One region of the Mitsuaria sp. CC2 genome, then DNA from elsewhere that is predicted to be linked to it. Evidence: predicted binding sites of a transcription regulator. Region 1 holds the regulator's gene; each other region holds the start of a gene.
What was found. The regulator LexA, encoded in region 1, represses DNA repair genes until DNA is damaged. The targets are predictions, from matches to a motif close to ACTGTATNNNNATACAGT.

Region 2: the regulator LexA is predicted to act here: its motif matches at 3,278-3,295, upstream of recA (recombinase RecA).
Region 3: the regulator LexA is predicted to act here: its motif matches at 3,890-3,907, upstream of imuA (translesion DNA synthesis-associated protein ImuA).

Annotation. Positions count from the first base shown of each region.
Region 1 is NZ_JARVXN010000033.1:58,882-66,286, forward strand. Features, by position in the region: gene prmB (50S ribosomal protein L3 N(5)-glutamine methyltransferase) at 1-476, shown strand, start outside; gene PV762_RS21690 (ATP-binding cassette domain-containing protein) at 473-2,494, shown strand; gene PV762_RS21695 (MarR family winged helix-turn-helix transcriptional regulator) at 2,725-3,216, shown strand; gene PV762_RS21700 (organic hydroperoxide resistance protein) at 3,267-3,701, shown strand; gene PV762_RS21705 (asparaginase) at 3,796-4,731, opposite strand; gene lexA (transcriptional repressor LexA) at 4,848-5,525, shown strand; gene PV762_RS21715 (helix-hairpin-helix domain-containing protein) at 5,542-5,847, shown strand; tRNA gene PV762_RS21720 (tRNA-Asp) at 5,913-5,989, opposite strand; tRNA gene PV762_RS21725 (tRNA-Glu) at 6,092-6,167, opposite strand; tRNA gene PV762_RS21730 (tRNA-Ala) at 6,229-6,304, opposite strand; tRNA gene PV762_RS21735 (tRNA-Asp) at 6,352-6,428, opposite strand; tRNA gene PV762_RS21740 (tRNA-Glu) at 6,611-6,686, opposite strand; tRNA gene PV762_RS21745 (tRNA-Ala) at 6,729-6,804, opposite strand; gene gltX (glutamate--tRNA ligase) at 6,950-7,405, opposite strand, start outside.
Region 2 is NZ_JARVXN010000031.1:178,033-185,437, forward strand. Features, by position in the region: gene sucD (succinate--CoA ligase subunit alpha) at 1-99, opposite strand, end outside; gene sucC (ADP-forming succinate--CoA ligase subunit beta) at 127-1,287, opposite strand; gene PV762_RS21245 (regulatory protein RecX) at 1,689-2,144, opposite strand; gene recA (recombinase RecA) at 2,191-3,237, opposite strand; gene PV762_RS21255 (response regulator) at 3,553-4,224, shown strand; gene PV762_RS21260 (sensor histidine kinase) at 4,233-5,738, shown strand; gene rodA (rod shape-determining protein RodA) at 5,755-6,909, opposite strand; gene mrdA (penicillin-binding protein 2) at 6,906-7,405, opposite strand, start outside.
Region 3 is NZ_JARVXN010000016.1:9,002-16,406, reverse strand. Features, by position in the region: gene PV762_RS11880 (error-prone DNA polymerase) at 1-1,629, opposite strand, end outside; gene PV762_RS11875 (Y-family DNA polymerase) at 1,775-3,091, opposite strand; gene imuA (translesion DNA synthesis-associated protein ImuA) at 3,021-3,872, opposite strand; gene PV762_RS11865 (hypothetical protein) at 4,288-4,641, shown strand; gene PV762_RS11860 (response regulator) at 4,716-5,081, opposite strand; gene PV762_RS11855 (zinc-dependent alcohol dehydrogenase) at 5,217-6,395, shown strand; gene PV762_RS11850 (SDR family NAD(P)-dependent oxidoreductase) at 6,424-7,221, shown strand.

The DNA.
Region 1 (7,405 bases):
ACCTCAGCGCCGAGGCGCTCGCGGTCGCGGCGATCAACGTCGCGCGTCACCAGCTCGGCGACCGCATCCGCCTGCTGCAGGGCGACGGCCTGGCGCCCGCGCAAGGGCCGTACGACCTGATCCTGTGCAACCCGCCGTACGTGAACAGCAGGTCGATGGCGGCACTGCCGCACGAGTACCGCGCCGAGCCCGAGCTGGCGCTGGCGGGCGGCGCCGACGGCATGGACTTCATCCGCCGGCTGCTGGCCGATGCCCCGGCGCAGATGAAGCCGCAAGCGGTGCTGGTCCTCGAGATCGGCAACGAGCGCGAGTTTTTCGAAGCCGCCTTCCCACGACTTGAATCCGCCTGGCTGGACACTTCCGCCGGCGAGGACCAGGTCTTGCTGCTGACCCGTGAGGCGCTGGTCGCCGCGGGCTTCGGCGAAGACGACCCACCGGGCGGCGAACCAGTCGCCCAACAAGGAGTTTCCCCATGATCACGCTGCGCAACATCGTGCTGCGCCGCGGCACCAAGGTCGTTCTCGATGACGCGAGCGTCGTGCTGCAACCCGGCGAGAAGGTCGGCCTGGTGGGCCGCAACGGCGCCGGCAAGTCCAGCCTGTTCTCGCTGCTGACCGACCGCCTGCACAGCGACAAGGGCGACGTGGAGATCCCGCGTCACTGGGCGCTGGCCGAGGTGGCGCAGCACATGCCCGAAACCGACATGCCGGCCACCGAGTTCGTGCTGGAAGGCGACGTCCGCCTGATGGCCGCGCGCAAGGCGCTGGCCGAGGCGGAAGCCGCCGACGACGGCCACGCCATCGCCGATGCCTACGCGCAGCTGATGGATGCCGGCAGCCTGGATGCCCCCGCCCGCGCGCAGGCGCTGATGATGGGTCTGGGTTTCAAGGGCGCGCAGGTCGACGCGCCGGTCAACAGCTTCTCCGGCGGCTGGCGCATGCGGCTGCAACTGGCGCGCGCGCTGATGTGTCCGTCCGACCTGATGCTGCTGGACGAACCCACCAACCACTTGGACCTGGACGCCCTGGTCTGGCTGGAAGCGTGGCTGCAGCGTTATGAAGGCACGATGATCATCATCAGCCACGACCGCGAGTTCCTGGATGCGATCACCAAGGTCACGCTGCACCTGGACGAGGCCAAGCTGCACCGCTACGGCGGCAATTACACCGCCTTCGAGTCCATGCGCGCGGAGCGCATGCTCCAGCAGCAGCAGGCCTTCAGCAAGCAGCAGGAGCGCATGGCGCATCTGCAGAAGTTCATCGACCGCTTCAAGGCCAAGGCCAGCAAGGCCAAGCAGGCGCAGAGCCGCGTGAAGGCGCTCGAACGCATGGAACGCCTGGCGCCGGTACTGACCGCCTCGGACTTCAGCTTCGAGTTCCGCGAGCCGCAGAACCTGCCCAATCCGATGCTGATGTTCGACACGGTGTCGGTCGGCTACGACACCGACGAAGGCGAGAAGGTCATCGTGCGCGGCATCGACCGCTCGGTGCTGGCCGGCCAGCGCTTCGGCATCCTGGGCGCGAACGGCCAGGGCAAGTCGACCTTCGTGAAGACGGTGGCCCGCATGCAGCGCGCGATGGGCGGCACGATCACCGAGGGCAAGGGACTGTCGATCGGCTACTTCGCGCAGCAGGAGATGGACGTGCTACGGCCGGACGAGGGCCCGCTGATGCACATGATCCGGCTGGCCAAGGAAGTCAGCCCGAACGCCCGCGAGCAGGAGCTGCGCGACTTCCTCGGCCAGTTCCGCTTCGTCGGCGACATGGTGAACCAGGAAGTGGGCAGCCTGTCCGGCGGCGAGAAGGCGCGGCTGGTGCTGGCGATGCTGGTCTGGCAGCGCCCCAACCTGCTGCTGCTGGACGAGCCGACCAACCACCTGGACCTGCAGACCCGCGAGGCGCTGTCGATGGCGCTCAACGAGTTCGAAGGCACCGTCATGCTGGTCAGCCATGACCGCGCGCTGCTGCGCGAGGTCTGCGACGAGTTCTGGCTGGTGGCCGACGGCAAGCTGGCGCCGTTCGACGGCGACCTGGACGATTACCAGCGCTGGCTGCTGGATCGCTCCAAGGAAGCGGCCAAGCTCGCGAAGGAAGAAGCCAAGCAGGCGCTGCGCAGCGCTCGCGCCAGCAGCGCGACATCCGCTCCCGCACCGGCTCCGGTGGCCGCGGCTCCCGTGGTCGCTGCTCCGGTGGCGGCACCGGCTGCTCCCGCCATCAAGCGCGAGGACCGCAAGCTCAGCGGCCAGGCCCGTCAGAAGCTGTCCGAGCAGACCCGCCCGCTGCGCAAGGAGATGGAGCAGATCGACGCCCGCATGAAGGCATGGACGGAAGAACGCGCCGCGCTCGAAGCGCAACTGTCGGCGGCCGGGCAGACGCCCGCGCAGATCGCGGACGCCGGAAAGCGCCTGAAGGCCATCGGCGACGAGGTCGAAGCGGCGGAACTGCGCTGGCTGGAACTCAGCGAGCAGGTCGACGCCATCCAGGCGACGGGCTGAGCCCGCCTTCACACCCCGCTCCACGAACGCCTCGGCGACCACGGTCCCCGAGGCGTTTTTCTTTCTGGAACTTCCGACGGTGGCCGCCGATAGTTCCCGTCAACCGCGCCCAAAGACCATTTCAATTGTGCGCAATTGAGTTGCTCGCTATAGTTGCTTCCATGCCGCACGTGACACCCTTCAACCCGCAGGACACCGCCTCCGCCGTGGCCGATGTCCGCGACCAGCCGATGCCTGCGGGCACGGACTGGTTGAAGCTGGACGTGCAGCTGTGCTTCGCGCTCTATTCGACCTCACTGGCGATGACGAAGCTGTACAAGCCGCTACTGACTCCGTTGGGCCTGACCTATCCGCAGTACCTGGTGATGCTGGTGCTGTGGGAGACCGACGGCCCGAGCGTGTCCGATCTGGGGCAACGTCTGAACCTGGACTCGGGCACGCTCACACCGCTGTTGAAGCGCCTGGAAGCGAGCGGCCTCATCCAACGCCGCCGCGCCCTCTCCGACGAGCGACGCGTCGAGATCCACCTGACGGCGTCTGGCCGCGTGCTGCGCGATCGGGCCATCGCCATCCCTGAACAACTGGCCTGCGCCAGTGCCTGCGGCCCCGCCGAACTGGAGTCGCTGACAAGACGCCTGCATGAACTGCGAGCCAACGTACTGACCCATCTGGCACGCGGTCCCGCCCCTCCCGTCACCGCGGACGAGGATGGCGAGACCTGACCCCGAGTTGTCCGCCCCTTCACTTACCCCTCACCACCAAGGAGCCTCATATGGCCATCGAAAAAGCCCTCTACACCGCCACCGCCACCGCCACCGGCGGCCGTCAAGGCACCGCGCAATCGTCGGATGACCGCCTGAAGGTCCAGCTGTCCACGCCCAAGGCGCTGGGCGGCGACGACGGCGCCGGCACCAACCCCGAGCAGCTGTTCGCCGCGGGTTACTCGGCCTGCTTCATCGGCGCGATGAAGGCCGTTTCCGGCCGCAACAAGGTCGCCCTGCCCGCGGAAGTCTCGATCACCAGCGAAGTCGGCATCGGCCCTCACGCCAACAAGCCCGGCGCTTTCGGCATCGCCGTCGCGATGAAGATCTCGGTGCCCGGCATGGACCGCGCCGCACTGGAGAAGCTGGTCGCCGAGGCGCACGAGGTCTGCCCGTACTCGAACGCCACCCGCGGCAACATCGACGTCACGCTGACGATCGTCTGATCCTCCGGGTCCGGTTCGTTCCGGATCCGCGATGAAAAAAGCGCCGGCATTGCCGGCGCTTTGTCGTTGATGAGAAGCGCGGCGCGCGACGTACTCAGCGGGATTGCAGCAGCGTGAGCATCAATTCGATGCGCGCCGCCCAGGGCGACAGCGCCGCCGTCGGCTCGTCGCTCGCGCCGACGATACGCCCCTGCGCGCAGCGCGTCGTCCGCCAGACGGGAACGCCCGCGTCCTTCAGCGCCTGCACCGGCGCCTCCAGCGCGCGGTTCAGCGTGCCGTTCCCCGTGCAGGCCAGCACCAGGCCTTGGAGTCCGGCCGCACGCCATGCTTCGAGCGAACGCGCCTCGGCGCCCGCATGGCTGGCGAGCACCGCGACCCACGGCCATTGCGACGCGTCTGCGGGCAACACCTTCGTGCCCAGGGCATCACCCTGCGGCCAATCGCGGAAGCGGCGCACGATCCCCTCCTCCACCACCGCCAGCGGACCGGCGTCGGGTCCGGCCTCGAAGGCATCGAGGCGGTAGGTGTGCGTCTTGCGCAGCTCCCCCCCCGACCATACCTTCCCTGCGACCACCGCGACGACACCGCGTACGCCGTCGGCCTCGGCCACAGCCACGGCGTCCAGCAGGTTCTGCGGTCCATCCGCCTGGATAGCCGTCGCCGGGCGCATCGCCGCCGTCAGGACCACCGGCTTCCCGGGCGCGAGCACGCGCTGCAGCAGGTAGGCGGTTTCCTCCAGCGTATCGGTGCCGTGCGTGATCACGATGCCGCGCACCTCGGGGCGATCCAGGTGCTCCTGCACGCGACGCGCGAGCCGCGCCCAGGTCGCGTGATCCATGTCCTTGCTGTCGAGCTGCGCCAGTTGCTCAGCCTCCAGCGCGCGGGCCGCCAGCGCCGGCACCGCGCCCACCAGCGACGCCACCGACAGCGAGCCGGCCTTGTAGCCGACGTTGTCCGTCGCACTGCCGGAGGCCCCGGCGATGGTCCCCCCGGTGCCGATGATCACAAGGGTCTGGGCCGCACTTTGCAATTTCTCGTCTCCTGTATAAAAATCCAGATGCTGGATGAATTCTCAGGCGGCTTTCGAACCTTCCAAGGCCTGCGCCGTCTTCGACATCCGCCCCTCAATCGAACAAAGGCCAACTCGTGGACACTCCGCCCAAACTCACTGCCCGGCAACAGCAGATCTTCGATCTGGTCCGCGACAGCATCGAGAGCACCGGATCCCCACCCACCCGCGCGGAGATCGCGCAGCAGCTGGGCTTCAAGTCCGCGAACGCGGCCGAGGAACACCTGCAGGCCTTGGCGCGCAAGGGCGTCATCGAGCTGGTCGGCGGTACGGCGCGCGGGATCCGGCTGCCGTCGACCGCGCTGCGGCAAGTCAACCGCGCCCGGGAGCACAGCCAGTTCGCACTGCCGCTGGCGAGCCTCGCACAGCTGACCTTGCCGCTGGTGGGCCGTGTCGCCGCCGGTGCGCCCATCCTGGCCGAAGAACACGTCGAGCAGCACTATAGCGTCGACGCTTCGATGTTCTCGAAGGCGCCGGACTACCTCCTGCGCGTGAAAGGCATGAGCATGAAGGACATCGGCATCATGGACGGCGACCTGCTCGCGGTGCAGAAGATCAGCGAGGCTCGCAACGGCCAGGTGGTCGTCGCGCGCATCGGCGACGAGGTCACGGTGAAGCGCTTCCAGCGCCACGCCGACGGCATCCGCCTGCTGCCCGAAAACCCCGATTTCCAGCCGATCGAGGTGCCCCCCGACGAGCAGTTCGCGATCGAAGGTTTGGCCGTCGGCCTGATCCGCTCCGGCGGCTTCCACTGAGCGCCGGGATCCGCCCATGAGCGCGCGAAAGACGCACACCAAAGCAGCCTCGGCCGCCGACTGTGCATCACTTCGGCAGATTCCCAACATCGGGCCGGCGATGGTGCGGGATTTCGAGGCGATGGGGATTCATCAACCAGCGGATCTCGTCGGCGCGGACGCCTTTGCGCTATATCAGCGGATCTGCAAACTGACCGGTCAGCGTCATGATCCCTGCGTGCTGGATACCTATATGGCCGCTGTCGATTTCATGAACGGCGGCCCTCCCCGGGATTGGTGGAGTTATACGGCGCAGCGAAAGCGCGAGTATCCAGACCTCTGATCCTTGGCCAAAACAATCGGCCAAAGAAAAAACCCTGACGATTTGCATCGACAGGGTTTCAATGTTGGCGGAGTGGACGGGGCTCGAACCCGCGACCCCCGGCGTGACAGGCCGGTATTCTAACCAACTGAACTACCACTCCAGATAAGACGCTATTGAGTGCATCTATATCATTTGCGAACAAGTTTCGCTGCAAACCATCGATTCCTCTCGGAACCTCGCTGCAGCCAAGCCTTGTCGTACTTGGCGTCCCCTAGGGGATTCGAACCCCTGTAGCCACCGTGAAAGGGTGGTGTCCTAGGCCTCTAGACGAAGGGGACTGGACTTGCTGTCTTGACTCGAACCGTGCGTACTGAGCAACCATCACACCCGAAGGTATTCTGGTGGAGGTAAGCGGGATCGAACCGCTGACCTCTTGCATGCCATGCAAGCGCTCTCCCAGCTGAGCTATACCCCCGAATGCTTTCGCATCGAATCGGTACGCTGCCCGAGTCTCAACTGTGTTGGCGGAGTGGACGGGGCTCGAACCCGCGACCCCCGGCGTGACAGGCCGGTATTCTAACCAACTGAACTACCACTCCAGATACTCAAGACCTTTCGATCTATCGCATCAAACTCTTCCCGCGTTGATTTCATCAATTGCTTGATGTCATCACTGCGTCGATTTCGTTACTGTACCTGATTTTGACAACGATCAAATCGATTTCCGAAGAATTTTTCGATTTTCTCATTCAATCTCTGGTCAGCAACCAAGTTCGAAACTTGGCGTCCCCTAGGGGATTCGAACCCCTGTAGCCACCGTGAAAGGGTGGTGTCCTAGGCCTCTAGACGAAGGGGACAAAACCTTCTTCCTTGAACCGCGCGCCACGCAAACTGAAGTTTGGTGGAGGTAAGCGGGATCGAACCGCTGACCTCTTGCATGCCATGCAAGCGCTCTCCCAGCTGAGCTATACCCCCTTCGGGGAATTCGATCCAGCTTCTTTTCGGCTTTCTGAATTTCATCGGGGAGCTCGCGCTCCCCGTTTAAATTCATCGTCTGCCGCTTCGAAGTTCGTTTCGAACAACGCGCTGTTCAAGCGAGAACGAGAGTATAGATCGAGTTTTAAACGGAACGCAAGCGGTTCAACAAAATTTCTTTGTCGAAAAGTTCCAGCACCGCATCCACCGAGGGGGTCTGTGAACGGCCGCAGCTCAACACCCGAACGGGAATCGCCAGTTGCGGCATCTTCAGGCCGTGTGCCGTGATCGTTTCCTTGATCGTGGCGCTGATCGAGGCCTTGTCCCAGACCGCAAGGGCCTCAAGTTTGTCCGCCAACGCCAGCACGGCCGGCTTCACCGCATCAGTCAGGTGCTGAGCACGGTCGGCGTCGCTGATCGTCACCGGCGACACGTACATCGCCAGCCAGTCCGCCAGCGCGACCGTCGTGCTGCAGCGGTCCTTGAACAACCCGCACATCGCTTCGAGACGCTCCGGCGCGGCTAGGCTGCGCTTGGCCAGTTGCGCCGCGACCAACGCCGCCAGCCGCGCGTCGTCCGCCTGCTTGATGTAGTGCGAATT
Region 2 (7,405 bases), on a different contig from region 1:
GTTGGCGTAGGCCTGGCAGCCCAGGGTGTGGAACTGACCGGTCTTGCCCGTGATGCCCTGGGTGATGACCTTGGTGTCCTTGTTGATGTAGATGCTCATGTCGTATTCCTTGGCTGGGTCTTCGGCTTACTTGACGGCGGCGACGATCTTGGTCGCGGCTTCGGCCATGGTGTCGGCGGCGATGATGGGCAGGCCGGACTCGGCCAGCATCTTCTTGCCCAGCTCCTCGTTGGTGCCCTTCATGCGGACGACCAGCGGCACGCTCAGGTTGACGGCCTTGCAGGCCGTGATCACGCCCTCGGCGATGGTGTCGCACTTCATGATGCCGCCGAAGATGTTCACGAGGATGCCCTTCACCTCGGGGTTCTTCAGCATGATCTTGAAGGCCTCCGTGACCTTCTCCGCCGTCGCGCCGCCGCCGACGTCCAGGAAGTTGGCCGGCTCGCCGCCGAACAGCTTGATGGTGTCCATGGTGGCCATGGCCAGACCGGCGCCGTTCACCAGGCAGCCGATGTTGCCTTCCAGCGAGATGTAGGCCAAATCGAACTTGGAGGCTTCGATTTCTGCCGCGTCTTCTTCATCCAGGTCGCGGTAGGCGACGATTTCCGGGTGACGGAACAGGGCGTTGGCATCGAAGTTGAACTTCGCGTCCAGCGCCATCAGGTTGCCCTTGGAGTCGCAGTTCAGCGGATTGATCTCCACCAGCGACGCGTCCGTGTCCATGTAGCACTTGTACATCTTGGCGAACAGGTCGACGGCCTGGTCCACCGAAGCGCCGCTCAGGCCGATGGCCGCGGCGATCTTCTTGGACTGCTCGGTCGTGATGCCGGTCAGCGGATCGATGTACTCCGTGATGATCTTCTCGGGCGTCGAATGGGCGACTTCCTCGATGTCCATGCCGCCTTCGCTCGACGCGATGAAGGCCACCTTCTGGGTGCCGCGGTCGGTCACCAGCGAGATGTACAGCTCGTTCTTGATGTCCGCGCCTTCTTCGATGTACAGGCGACGGACCTTCTGGCCGGCCGCGCCGGTCTGGTGCGTGACCAGTTGCATGCCCAGGATCTGCTCGGACAGCGACTTCACGTCATCCAGGCTCTTGCCGACCTTGACGCCGCCGCCCTTGCCGCGACCGCCGGCGTGGATCTGCGCCTTGACCACCCAGACCGGGCCGCCCAGCTTCTGCGCGGCTTCGACCGCCTCTTGCACCGTGAACGCGGGAATGCCGCGCGGCACCGGCACGCCGAACTGGCGCAGGATTTCCTTGCCCTGGTACTCGTGAATCTTCATAGGGAGGTCTCGCTTGATGGATGAATCAGGAAGAAGCAGCCGGAGCCGCGGACACGCCGCGGTGCCGGCTCGGAGAAGAGGTTTGCAACGCCGGATCCAGTCGACCCCTCGCGGCAAGACACCCGTCGTCGCGGCCATAGGACCGCGCGTCGACGGAACGACGAGGATGCGGTGGATGGCGCTCGGGGGAGGCGGAGGAAGACATAAAACCGATGCAAACACGCGAAAACACGCCCGCGGACGAACGCCGGCGGGCTGTTTTGCGAAGCCGAAAATGTAGCATGCTGCGTTGCATCAAGCCTTTGGCGCGGTTGAGACGCGCACCGGCGTGGGCCTGTCAGCACGCCGCAAGGTGCTCGTGACGCACGAAGTTTCGGCGAGTTTCAGGCGCTGTCGCTCTTTCAGGCGTCAGCGGCGACCTGCCGCAAGGCCTTGCGCGCCAGATCGGAGTCGAAGCCTCGTCCGATGAGGAAGCGCATGCGTTTGGCTACATCGGAAGGATCGGTCGCGGGGCCGCTCCCAAATTTTCGCCTGAGCAACTCGCAAGCTCGCTCGAGTTCTCCCGAGGCGAGCGCCGACCGCTGGTCTGCATTCATGCTCAAGCCGTGCTGGGCGAGCTCCTGCTCGATGCGACGCTGGCCGAAGCGCAGTGAGCGCACATGGATGCGAGATTCGACGAAGCGCGTCTCTTCGAGATAACCACTCGACTTGAGCCAGACCAGGACAGCCTCGACTTCATCGACGAGATCGACCGGGTCGCCGTCGACGTCCATCGACGGGTCCTGATCGCGATCACGCGCGATGCGCAGCAGCTTTCGCCGCAACTCCACCGCGCTGTGTTCGCGCTGCGCGAGCAAGGTGACCGCCCGCGCCTTCAGCGAGAGCGGTTGTCCAGCAGCGCGTTTACTCGGCGGCATCGCCGGGCGCGGTGCCCAGCAACGGAATGCCCAGCGACTCGCGGATCTTGTTTTCGATCTCGACCGCCAGGTCCGCGTTCTCACGCAGGAACTCTCGCGCGTTGTCCTTGCCCTGCCCGATCTTCTCGCCGCCGTAGGCGTACCAGGAGCCGGCCTTCTCGACGATCTTGTTGGCCACGCCCATGTCGATGATCTCGCCTTCGCGACTGATGCCCTCACCGTAGAGGATGTCGAACTCCGCCGTCTTGAACGGCGGCGCCACCTTGTTCTTGACGACCTTGACCTTGGTCTCGGAGCCGATGACTTCCTCGCCCTTCTTGATCGAGCCGATGCGACGGATGTCCAGGCGCACCGAGGCGTAGAACTTCAGCGCATTGCCGCCGGTGGTCGTTTCCGGGCTGCCGAACATGACACCGATCTTCATCCGGATCTGGTTGATGAAGACGACGGTGCAGTTGGTCTTCTTGATGGTGGCGGTCAGCTTGCGCAGCGCCTGGCTCATCAGACGGGCCTGCAAGCCCGGCAGGGAGTCACCCATCTCGCCTTCGAGTTCCGCCTTCGGCGTCAGCGCGGCGACCGAGTCGACCACGATCAAGTCCACCGAGCCGGAGCGCACCAGCGAGTCCACGATCTCCAGCGCCTGCTCGCCGGTGTCGGGCTGGCTGATCAGCAGTTCCTGCAGGTTGACGCCCAGCTTCTGCGCGTACTGGACGTCCAGCGCGTGTTCCGCGTCGATGAAGGCGCACACGCCGTCCAGCTTCTGCATCTGGGCGATGACCTGCAGCGTCAGCGTGGTCTTGCCCGAGGATTCCGGCCCGTAGATCTCGACCACGCGGCCGCGCGGCAGACCGCCGACCCCCAGCGCGATGTCCAGGCCCAGCGAGCCGGTGGAGACGACCTGGATGTCCTCGATCTTCTCGCCTTCGGCCAACCGCATGATGGAGCCCTTGCCGAACTGCTTTTCGATCTGGGCGAGGGCGGCCTGCAAGGCCTTGGCTTTTTCGGTGTTGGCGTTCTTCACGGGGGCGTCCATGCAATCTTCTCCTGGTGGCTGCGCCGGATTATTGGCGGAATCTGTATATCTGTACAGTACTTTGTAGAACCAATCGACCCGCTGTGCGGTACCGAATTGATTGATGCAGCCATCTTAGGCAGTCGGTAGCTCACTGGATGAGCCAATTGGGGTGATTCCCATTTCTTTCCGCCATCGGTGGGAGGCATCCCCACGTGAACCTGTCGCCGGCCTGACCGGACGCCTCCCGCAACCGCCGGCGGACGCCTCGGAAACGCCTAGGGAACACTGCAAGCGCGCTCCCTAAAATGTCTCCATAACCAGAGGGGACGACACATGCGCATCTTGATCGCCGAAGACGACCAGGTCCTGGCCGACGGCCTGCTGCGTTCGTTGCGGGCGTCGGGTTGCGCCGTCGATCAGGTCGGCAGCGGCAGCGAGGCGGATGCGGCTCTCGCTTCCCATGAATTCGACCTGCTGATCCTCGACCTCGGCCTGCCGAAGCTGCACGGCCTGGAGGTGCTCAGACGGCTGCGTGCGAGAGGCTCATCCGTGCCGGTGCTGATCCTGACCGCCGCCGACAGCATCGAGGAACGCGTCAAGGGACTGGACCTCGGCGCCGACGACTACATGGCCAAGCCGTTCTCGCTGCAGGAGCTCGAAGCCCGCGTGCGCGCGCTCACGCGACGCGGCCTGGGCACCGCGTCGAGCGTGATCCGCCATGGTCCGCTCACCTTCGACGCGACGGGTCGTGTCGCCTACATCAACGAGCAGATGGTGGAGCTGTCGGCGCGCGAGCTGTCCTTGCTGGAAGTGCTGCTGCAGCGCGCCGGACGCCTCGTCAGCAAGGATCAGTTGGTCGAGCGGCTGTGCGAGTGGGGCGAGGAAGTCAGCAACAACGCGATCGAGGTCTACATCCATCGCCTGCGCAAGAAGATCGAACAGGGCCCGATCCGCATCGCCACCGTGCGCGGGTTGGGCTACTGCCTTGAGAAGATTCCGGGCTGAGCTGCCGCATGGCGGCTGATTCCTCCGGCCATCGCTCGCTGTTCGGCGAGATCCTCGACTGGATGCTCGCGCCGTTGCTGGTCATCTGGCCGATCAGCGTCGCGCTGACCTGGCTGGTGGCGCAGGGCATCGCCAACAAGCCCTACGACCGCGAGCTCGACGAGATGGCGCGCACGCTTGGCCTGCAGGTCGTGACCGAACCCGCGCCGGGCGACGCGGCGGCGCGGCGCGGTCGCTCACGGTATGCACTCGCGCCGGAAGCCGCCGCGCTGCTGCGCGCGGACGAATCCGACACCGTCTACTACCAGGTGCTCGGCCTGCGCGGCGAGCTGCTCAGCGGCGACGCACAGTTGCCGGTGCCCGAGGTGGAGCCGCCGGTCGTTCCGTGGGAGGTCAACCGCCGGTTCGACGAGGTCAACAACGAGGCGGTCCGCATCTCCTACCTGTGGGTGGTGCCCGAGGGGATGGCGGGCAGCGACAAGATGATGCTGGTGCAGGTCGCGGAGACCCTGGGCAAGCGCTCGCGGCTGACCAACGAGATCATCAAGGGCGTCATCCTGCCGCAGTTCGTGATCCTGCCGCTGGCGGTGCTGCTGGTGTGGCTGGCGCTGGCGCGCGGCATCGCGCCGCTGAACGATCTGCAGCGCCGCATCCGGTCGCGCGACAGCTCGGACCTGAGCCCCATCGACGAACAGCGCATCCCCGACGAGGTGGCGCCGCTCGTGCAGGCCATCAACGACCTGCTGGAACGTCTCGATCAGTCGATCCGCTCGCAGAAGCACTTCCTGGCCGATGCCGCGCATCAGTTGAAAACGCCGCTGGCGGGACTGCGCACGCAGGCCGAGTTGGCGCAACGCGAGATCGACGAGGGCCGCAGCTCGCCAGCGGAACTCCGCCGCTCCCTGAAGCAGATCGCGGTGTCGAGCCAACGTGCGGCGCACATGGTCAACCAGTTGCTGGCAATGGCGCGCGCCGAGGACCAGGAGCACGCCGCGCGGCGCAGCGAGGTGAACCTCGCCGTACTCGCGATCGAGACGGTGCGGGACTTCGTGCCGCGGGCCATGGAGAAGCGCCTGGATCTCGGCTACGAGGGCCCGGAGGCCAGCCAGGCCGGGCTTCGGATCAACGGACATCCGCTGCTGATCCGCGAGCTGATCCGCAACCTCGTCGACAACGCGTTGCTGTACACGCCCAGCGGCGGCACGGTGACGGTGCGCGTGGTCGAGGACCCGTTCGGGCAGGTCTGCGTGCTGCAGGTCGAGGACTCCGGACCGGGCATCCCCGAGTCGGAACGCGAGCAGATCTTCCAGCCCTTCTACCGCGCGCTGGGCACCAACGTGGACGGCTCCGGCCTGGGCCTGGCGATCGTGCGCGAGATCGTCCAGCAGCACGAGGCCGAGATCGCGGTCGACGACACGCGGGCGCGTCGACAGGCCGAATCGGAAGGCGGGGGCCCTGGAGCGCGCTTCACCGTGCGCTTCGCCGCTCACCCGTTGCCGAACGCCGGTTCCTGACCAGCCTGCCGACCGATCAGCGCTGCGTCCCGCCCCGGCTCTTGGCGATCGACATCAGCATGCCGAGCGACAGGCCCAGCGTCACCATCGCCGTCCCCCCATAGGAGATGAACGGCAAGGGCACGCCGACGACGGGCAGGATGCCGGTCACCATTCCCATGTTCACGAACACGTAGGTGAAGAAGCTCAGCGTGATCGCGCCCGCGAGCAAGCGCGAGAACAAGGTCGGCGCCTCGTGCGCGATCGCGAGTCCGCGCAGGATCAGCGCGGTGAAGCCGATCAGCAGCCCCGCCGCCCCGATCAGGCCGAACTCCTCGCCGTAGGCGGCGAAGATGAAGTCGGTCGTCCGCTCCGGAATGAACTCCAGGTGCGTCTGCGTGCCCTTCATGAAGCCCTTGCCGGTCACGCCGCCCGAGCCGATCGCGATCTCGCCCTGGATGATGTGGAAGCCCTTGCCCAGCGGATCCTTCGTCGGGTCCAGCAGTGTGCAGACGCGGTCCTTCTGGTAGTCCTTCAGCACCACCCACTTCACGTCGGGCTGGCAGATCTGGTCCTCGCTGAACACCAGCGTGGTGATGCCCGCGCCGGCCAGCAGCATCGCCGGGATGATCAGCTTCCACGACAGCCCGGCGAAGAAGATCACGTACAGACCCGCGCCCAGCACCAGAAGCGAAGTGCCCAGGTCCGGCTGCTTCGCGATCAGGCCCACCGGCACGGCCAGCAGGACGAAGGCAGCGATGAAGTCCGGCAACCGCAGCTGCCCCTCGCGCTTCTGGAACCACCAGGCCAGCATCAGCGGCACGGCGATCTTCAGCAGCTCGGACGGCTGGATCTGCGTGCCCACATACAGCCAGCGGGTCGCCCCCTTCTTCGTGATGCCGAACAGCGCCACCGCGATCAACAAGGTCACGCCGATCCCGTACAAGGGCAACGCGAGCTGCATCAGTCGCTGCGGCGGCACCTGCGCGGTCACGAACAGCACGCCCATGGCCAGGACCATGTTTCGCGCATGATCGACGAAACGCGTGCCGTGGTCGTAGCCGGCCGAGTACATGCACATCAGCCCCAGGCCCATCAGCCAGGCCATCGCGAGCAGCAACGGGACGTCGAAGCCCTGGAACAGCGGTTTCACGCGCTGCAACAGACTGGGTTTGCTGAAGACCGCACTCATCGTGAAGCTCCCCGGTTGGGACGTGCAGCCGCCGTCGCCTGGGCCGGCGTGGCCGCCGAGGGGGTCGAAGCCGCCGAAGCCGCCACTTGCGGCGCGCTCGCCGCGGCGTTGGGCAACGGGATGTCCTCGACGCGGCGCGGCGTGCCGATCGGCGCGCCGACCTGGCCGACCCGCACCTTGGCGATGTCCTCTTCGCTCGGGTAAGTCCCGGTGAGTACGTAGTCGAACACGCGGCGTGCGATCGGCGCGGCCGACTCGGAGCCGAAGCCCGCGTTCTCGACGATCAAGGCCAGCGCAATGGTCGGCGCCTGGTAAGGCGCGAACGAGATGTACAGCGAGTGATCGCGCTTGCGCTCGTCCGCCTTGATGCTGCTATAGGTCTGGCCGGCACGCAGGCCCACCGCCTGCGCCGTCCCGGTCTTGCCGGCGCTCTGGTATTGCGCGCCCGCGAACACCGCGCGCGACGTGCCTTCCAGCGTCACGTCGTGCATCGCGT
Region 3 (7,405 bases), on a different contig from region 1:
GAAGTCGAGCGCCTTGTGCAGCGCGGTCAGCATGCCCAGCGCTAGCACGTCCACCTTCAGCAGTCCCATCAGGTCCAGGTCGTCCTTGTCCCACTGGATGACCGTGCGATCCTCCATCGCGGCGTTCTCGATCGGGACGATGCGCGACAGGGGGCCGTTGGTCAGCACGAAGCCGCCGGGATGCTGGCTCAGGTGACGCGGAAAACCCATCAGCTGCTCGCTCAGCAGCAGCAACTGCCGAACGTCCAGTCTTTCCTTGTCCAGTCCTACCTCCGCGAGCAGCTCTTCGCTGATGTCCAGGTCCCAGTGGCTCAGGCCCTTGCTCAACTGGTCCAGCGTCGTCTCTTCGAACCCGAGGGCCTTGCCCACGTCGCGCAGCGCGCTGCGCGGGCGGTAGCTCGTGGCGATCGCGGTCAGCGCCGCGCGCTCTCGCCCGTACTTGCGGTACAGGTACTGGATGACCTCCTCACGCCGCTCGTGCTCGAAGTCGACATCGATGTCGGGCGGCTCGCCGCGCTCTTTGCTGATGAAGCGCTCGAACAGCATGCTGCTGCGCAACGGATCGATCTCGGTGATGAAAGTGCAGTAGCAGACGACCGAGTTGGCTGCTGAGCCTCGCCCCTGGCACAGGATGCCCTGCGAGCGCGCGAAGGCGACGATGTCGTAGACCGTCAAGAAGTAGTGCTCGTACTTCATCTCGCTGATGAGCCCTAGCTCGTGCTCGATCTGGTCTTGAGCCTTGGCGGGGATGCCGCGCGGCCAGCGCCGTCCCGCGCCCGTGTAGGTGATGCGGCGCAGAAAGCTCTGGGGTGTTTCACCGGCCGGCACGACTTCTTCGGGGTACTGGTACTTCAGCTCATCGAGCGAGAAATCGCAGCGCGCTGCCACACGCAGCGTCTCTTCCATGAGTTCAGCCGGGCACCGCTCGGCGATGCGCCTGCGCGTGCGCAGGTGCTGCTCGGCGTTCTGCTTGAGTTGCAGACCGCAGTCGGTGAGCGGCAGGCCCAGCCGGGTGGCGGTGAGCACATCCTGAAGCGCCTTGCGCGAGCGCACGTGCATGTGCACGTCTCCCACTGCCACCACCGGCACCGCGGTGAGATCGCTGCACTCGCGCAGCTTGAAGAGCTGCACCTCGTCGTCCATACGGCGGAGCTGTTCCCATCCCAGCCAGCAGCAACCCACCCAGTTCCCTAGCAACCATTGAGCGATGCCTTCCATCTGCTGCAGGCTGCATTCACGGTCAGGGACGGCCACCACGACGCAGTCGGAGAGGGTCTTGCTGTCGACCTCGTCAAGGACAAGGGTGTAGGTGCCCTTGGGAGAGCGCCGGCGCAAGCGGGTGATGAACTCGCACAAGTTGCCGTAGCCGTTCCGATTCGTGGCCAACACAACGAGGGTGAAAGTCGCAGCACCGGCCACCTTGAACTGACTGCCCACAAGCAGTTTGATGTCAGCTTCCTTGGCCGCGACGTGCGCACGCACGATGCCGGCCATGCTGCATTCGTCGGTAATCGCGATGGCGCTGTACCCCAGCGCCTTGGCTCGCTGCACCAACTCTTCAGGCTTACTCGCACCCTTGAGGAACGTGAAGTTCGAGGCGCAGCGCAACTCCGCGTATTCCGGGATCATGGCAAGACTTCCGCCAGACATCGGGAGGAGAACATGCAGGGAAATCCGAGCGTGACGCAACGCTGTGTGGGGTGGCGATGCGCAGGATGATCCCTAAACATTGCGGCAGTGCCCGGGGGAGCCAGGTCGTAACCCATGCGTGCCCTCAGCCAAACACGCCGTGAAGGAACCACGCGGTTCCGTCGTCCAACTTCGCCTGGAAGATCCAGAGCAGCCCGGCGTGCCGGGACTCGGCCAACCAGTAGTCACGCACGACGAGCCGACCTTGATCTGTCGTCTCGTCGCGATCCCACCAGCCGGCCTCGACGCACTGCGGCCCAGCCAGGAGCTGCAACTCGCCCTGATACACCGGGCGGTTCTTGCGTACGGCCAACTTCAGCGGCTCGGGCAGCACCCAGGTGGGCTGTGGCAGCGACGTGCTCGCTTTGAGCTTGCGCGGCTGCGGCGCCATGGCGGGCTGCCAGTGCCCCATCCATTCCTGGCGATGGTCCTCACGCGTGACGCAGCGTCGCACCTTGTCCGGGCCTAGCCTGGCCGCCATCCGTTCGAGCACGAGATGGAGCGACTCCCCGTCCTGCACTGCGTCGGGCAGCAGCGAGCCGCTGCTGCCGGTCAGGTCGTGGACTTGATCGGCGATGAGCGCCAAGTCGCCAGCTGGCGCCAGCAGTTCGACCTTGGTCAGGTTTTCTGCCAGAAGCCTGCACAGGTGCTCCACGTCCCGGTTCGGATCGGCGGTGCCTACGCTCAGCGAGCCGCCCTCGCCCGCATCCTTCGACCGCATTGCGTCGTGCCACCAGCGCAGGGTGAAACCGGTCACGCCAGCGTGGCGCGCGGCGAGCCATCCGCACATCTGCACAAGCAGCCGTCGCGCGCCTTGCAACAGCGCCGGCGCATGCTCCACCCGGAATGGCAACTCGAGCTTGGCATTGAAGGTGTCCGGCAACACCTCCCAGACGTGCACCTCCGGCGCACGGCCGTAAGCTCGGTCGAGGGCCTGCAGAAGCTCTTTGTCGAACCGCCGACTGAGGCCGCCGCGCGGCAGAGCGCGCACGTCGCCCAGACTCCTGCAGCCCGTCTGCGCGAGGGTCGTCGAATGCGGCCGGACCGCGGTGAGGCATTCCATGCGCAGCGCGTCGAGCATTTCTTCAAGCGGCCTCTTGAAGCCGTTCTCGATGCGTGAGCGAGCCAAGGCGTGAGCGCCCAAGCTGGTGGCCGCCCAAGCGACCTGTACGACTCCAAGCTCCTGAGCTTCAGCCACGACACGGTCGCGCAATGCTCGCTTGCCGCCGAACAGGCGAGTGCTAGCCTCGACCTCCATCAGGACGGCATCTTCAGAGATGGCGACGCGGGGCGTGAACTGCAACGCCCAGACGGCCACGGCTCGAAGTGCGTCAGGACTGGGAAGGCTCAAGGACGGGTTCTGGCTGGCGCACGGCGGCAGCAACAGGGCTGTCCACAGCATGGCTTGGCTCGACGGCAACGAGGCGACTCGGGTAGCGCAGCCTCGGGGTCATGATCTTGTTCAAGCCGCCGGGCATGGACGGCAACTGAAGTTGCCCCTCCACGGGAGAGCCCTTGCGCTTGAGTACTTGAACGGCGATCTGCCAGTCGGTCGCCACCCGCAACACGACGCGCAGCGGCGCAGCAGAAGAATCCCGTGCCGCCGACTCCGGCCGGCAAAGGAACACTGGGCCTGTGCAGCGCGCAGCGAGCACCTGCAGCCGGCGGACTTGCTCTGCACGCACCAGCGGCAGCCAGGCGATGACCGCACCGCAGCTGCCGGCCTTCACCAGTTGCTCGGTCGACCACAAGCGATCCTTCGGGGCATCGACATCCACCCAGACCAGATGGCGATCGTCCACCCCATGGTGACGAAGGCCGGGCATATGCGGCCAAAGCGTAGGTCCCACTAGCGCAACGGTACGACCTCGCTGGGTAATGGCCGCCATCATGGACGCGAGTAGACGGAACTCCACGACGGAAAACTGACTGACCAGCACCTCGGTCAGCGCTGCACACGGCCAGCCCCCACCGGGCAACACGACATCCAGCTGCGCAAACCCCGAGGGCTCCACGCCAGCGCCCAAACCTCCGAGTTGATTCCCTCGCCACAGCGCTGCTTCGACTGTGGCCGCCAAAGGTTCATGAACCGTGGCGTGGGCACCGGCGATCGTGTTCTGACTGGGGGAGGTCAGGGCGACGGGAGGCGACGCTCCCGCCAGCCCGAGCGGTGCGGGTGACATCGTTCTTCGGCAACAAGACTGTATATGCATACAGTATATGCAAGCCTAGCTGATGTCCAGCCAGGGTGGGGGACGCTCTAGCTCAGCTGGGGTTCGGTGCGAGATCGATCACAGAAGCGGACGGCCTGAAAGGGCAAGGTGTGGCGCGCCTACCGGTCAGGGCGTCTGGCTCCGGCAGACCACCAAGTCGGAAAGAGCCTTGCCGCAAAAGTCCGACGGAAGCTGACAGGGGACGGTTCCGATGAAGAGTGCCTCCTTGAATCGCAGCGATCAGGCCGCCGCGCTTTTAACAACCTCGTGGTTTGATGGCAAACGCAGTCTTCCCGGCAGCCTATGACCCCGCTCCGAGTTGCCAATCTGGCAGGCACCCGGCCTGCCAGAAACAGCTACCAAACGGATCTGGACGGAGGCTCTGATGGAACAAGCGAATCAACCTACCGAAGATGATTCGGTCCTTGCCGCGTTGCAGTCAATGCACCGCCAGATGGAGGCGATGACCGAAGCGCTGTACGCGCTCCATCTGCAGGCTACCAACCTTCAGGCATTGCTCTGCGCGGCCGTGGACACCCACCCTCAACCGTTGCAGTTGCAAAGGTGCTTCGAGGAGCAGATCGAGCACTCGGTTCGGCAGATCCAGCCTCACCAACTAAAGGCACTCAATGACCAGACTCAAGCATGGTTGAACCGGATCGGTCGGCGAGTTCAGTTCTTGGAGTCGCGGGATCTAGACCAGCATGGGGAACATCCGAAGTCGACCTATATGCAGTAGATCGGCCTTCCCGCAAGAGCTCCAACGCAACCAGCAGGCGCGTTGCGCCGCCAAGGTGGATGCACCGGCGACGTTCAGCGCAAGCCGGGCACTCTTACGTTGTGGTTGCACCAAAACTCCGCCGTGAGGCGTAGCTGCCGTACGAGTGCTTCGCCCGGGAGCGCTTTGACGACATACGCGTTGGCGCCGGCCTTGTAACTGGCCCAAAGGTCCGCGTCGAGTTCCGACCGTGTGAGCACCACCACAGGAATTCGTTTCGTTTCCGCTGCAGCACGTAGGTCCATCAAGAGTTCCAGACCAGGCAAGTCAGGCAAAGCCAAGTCCAGAAGAACCGCTGCGAAATCATGGCGGTCATTCTGCAGCAGCCGTAGGCCCCGCGCGGCATTCTCGGCGACCAGGACGGTGATCGCCGGCCGGACTTCCCGCACGGCCTCTCGCAACGCGTTCGCGTTGAACCATCGCGTCGTCCACCAGCAGCAGCGTTTTGCTCATCGGCTAACTGTATCGGACAAGTTTCGGGCGCCAACTTTGCCTCGGAGAGCCGCACAAACAATCCTCCCGGTGAAAGGCCTGCCATGCGCGCTCTTACTTACCACGGCGCACACGACGTGCGTGTCGACAACGTCCCCGACCCCGTGCTTGCCGCTGACGACGACATCTTGCTTCGCGTCACAGCGACTGCAATCTGCGGATCCGACCTGCACATCTTCCGCGGCAAGATCCCTGACATGAAGTCCGGGGACATCCTGGGCCACGAGTTCATGGGCATCGTCGAGGAGGTGGGACGAGGCGTTGTGAACGTCAAGCGGGGCGACCGCGTGGTTGTGCCTTTCACAATCTCATGTGGCGACTGCTTCTTCTGCGGACGAAAGCTCTTCGCCGCTTGCGAGACGACCAATCCCGGACGAGGGGCAATCCTCAACAAAAAGGACATCCGGCCTGGCGCCGGGCTCTTCGGCTACAGCCATCTCTATGGCGGGTATGCAGGAGGGCAAGCCGAATACGTACGCGTTCCCAAGGCGAATGTCGGACCGCTGGTGATTCCCGATACGCGGTTGAGCGACGAGCAGGTCCTGTTCCTCTCAGACATTTTGCCAACTGGCTACCAAGCCGCGCTGAATGCGCAGATCACCCCGGGCTCCAGCGTCGCGATCTTCGGTGCCGGGCCCGTAGGCATGATGGCAGCGGCCAGCGCGCGCCTGCTCGGAGCGGACCGCATCTTCATGGTGGACCATCACTCCTATCGTCTGGCCTTTGCGAAAGAGACGTACGGCGTTCTCCCGATCGACTTTGACCAGATCGATGATCCTGCGCAGCTCATCATCGAGCAGACCGACCACCGCGGCGTAGACGCGTCAATCGACGCAGTCGGCTTCGAGGCCAAGGGGAGCACGGTCGAAACGGTGCTGTCCACGCTGAAGCTGGAAGGCTCGAGCGGAACGGCGCTGCGGTGGGCGATCGCCGCGACGCGCCGCGGCGGAATCGTGAGTGTGCCCGGGGTGTACGCTGGCTTCATCCATGGTTTCCTATTCGGCGATGCTTTCGAGAAGGGGCTGAGCTTCGCGAGCGGCCAAACGCACGCGCAACGCCACATGCCAGGGCTGCTTGGTCACATCGAGAGCGGGGAGTTGAAACCGGAGCTGATCGTGAGTCATCGCCTACCTCTGGAGGAAGCTGCGCGCGGTTACGACATCTTCAACAAGAAGGAAGAAAACTGCCGAAAGGTTGTGCTGACGCCGTTCAGCGGAGCTTGAGCGCTCTCACCTCAACCATGGAGCCAACATGAACATCAACGACATCCCTGGAAGGCCGCTGGCCGTGGTCACTGGCGCGTCGAGCGGCATCGGCCGGGAGCTCGCGCTGGAATGCGCACGTCATGGCTACAACCTGTTGATCGCGGCGGACCGTCCTCTCGAGGAGACTGCTGAGGCATGTCGCGCACTGGGCGCCGAAGTCAAGACGGTCGATGCGGATCTGTCCACCCTGCACGGTGTCGACGCGCTTCATGCAGCGATCGGCGGTAGCCAAGTGGCGGCGCTGATGGCCAATGCTGGACACGGACTGGGCCACGCCTTCCTCGATCAGGACTTCAAGGCGGTGCGGCATGTCATCGATACCAACATCACTGGGACACTGGATTTGATTCAGCGCATCGGGCGCAGCATGCGCGAGCGAAACGCCGGAAAAATCCTGATCACCGGATCCATCGCTGGCTTGATGCCGGGTACGTTCCAAGCCGTGTACAACGGTACGAAGGCGTTCATCGATTCCTTTGCGTACGCACTTCGCAACGAGCTGAAGGACACCAATGTCTCTGTCACAGTGCTGATGCCCGGACCGACCGACACGGAGTTTTTCCGTCGCGCAGACCTGACCGATACCAAGGTTGGCAGCGACAAGAAGCAGCCCCCTGCAGAAGTCGCCAAGACGGGCTTTGACGCGATGGAGGAGGGAGAGAGTTCCGTGGTTGCTGGCTGGAAGAACAAGGTCCAGGCGGTGCTTGCCAACGTCACGCCGGCTGAAATTTTGGCCGAGCAGCACCGGAAGATGGCAGAGCCGGGAGGCGCGACGAGCAGTTAGACATACGCGACATCGCTGCGAGCGGAGTGCCCAAGAGTCACGCGGCCGAGGCACCACAGCGTCGTGCGTCTCGAGAGTGTCAACAATATCGGCGACATCGGCCTATTCAAACAAGCGAGCTGCCGAACGCCAGCGCGCTAACAAATTCGACCGCTGGGCCGTTGGATGGATTCAAGCGCAGCAG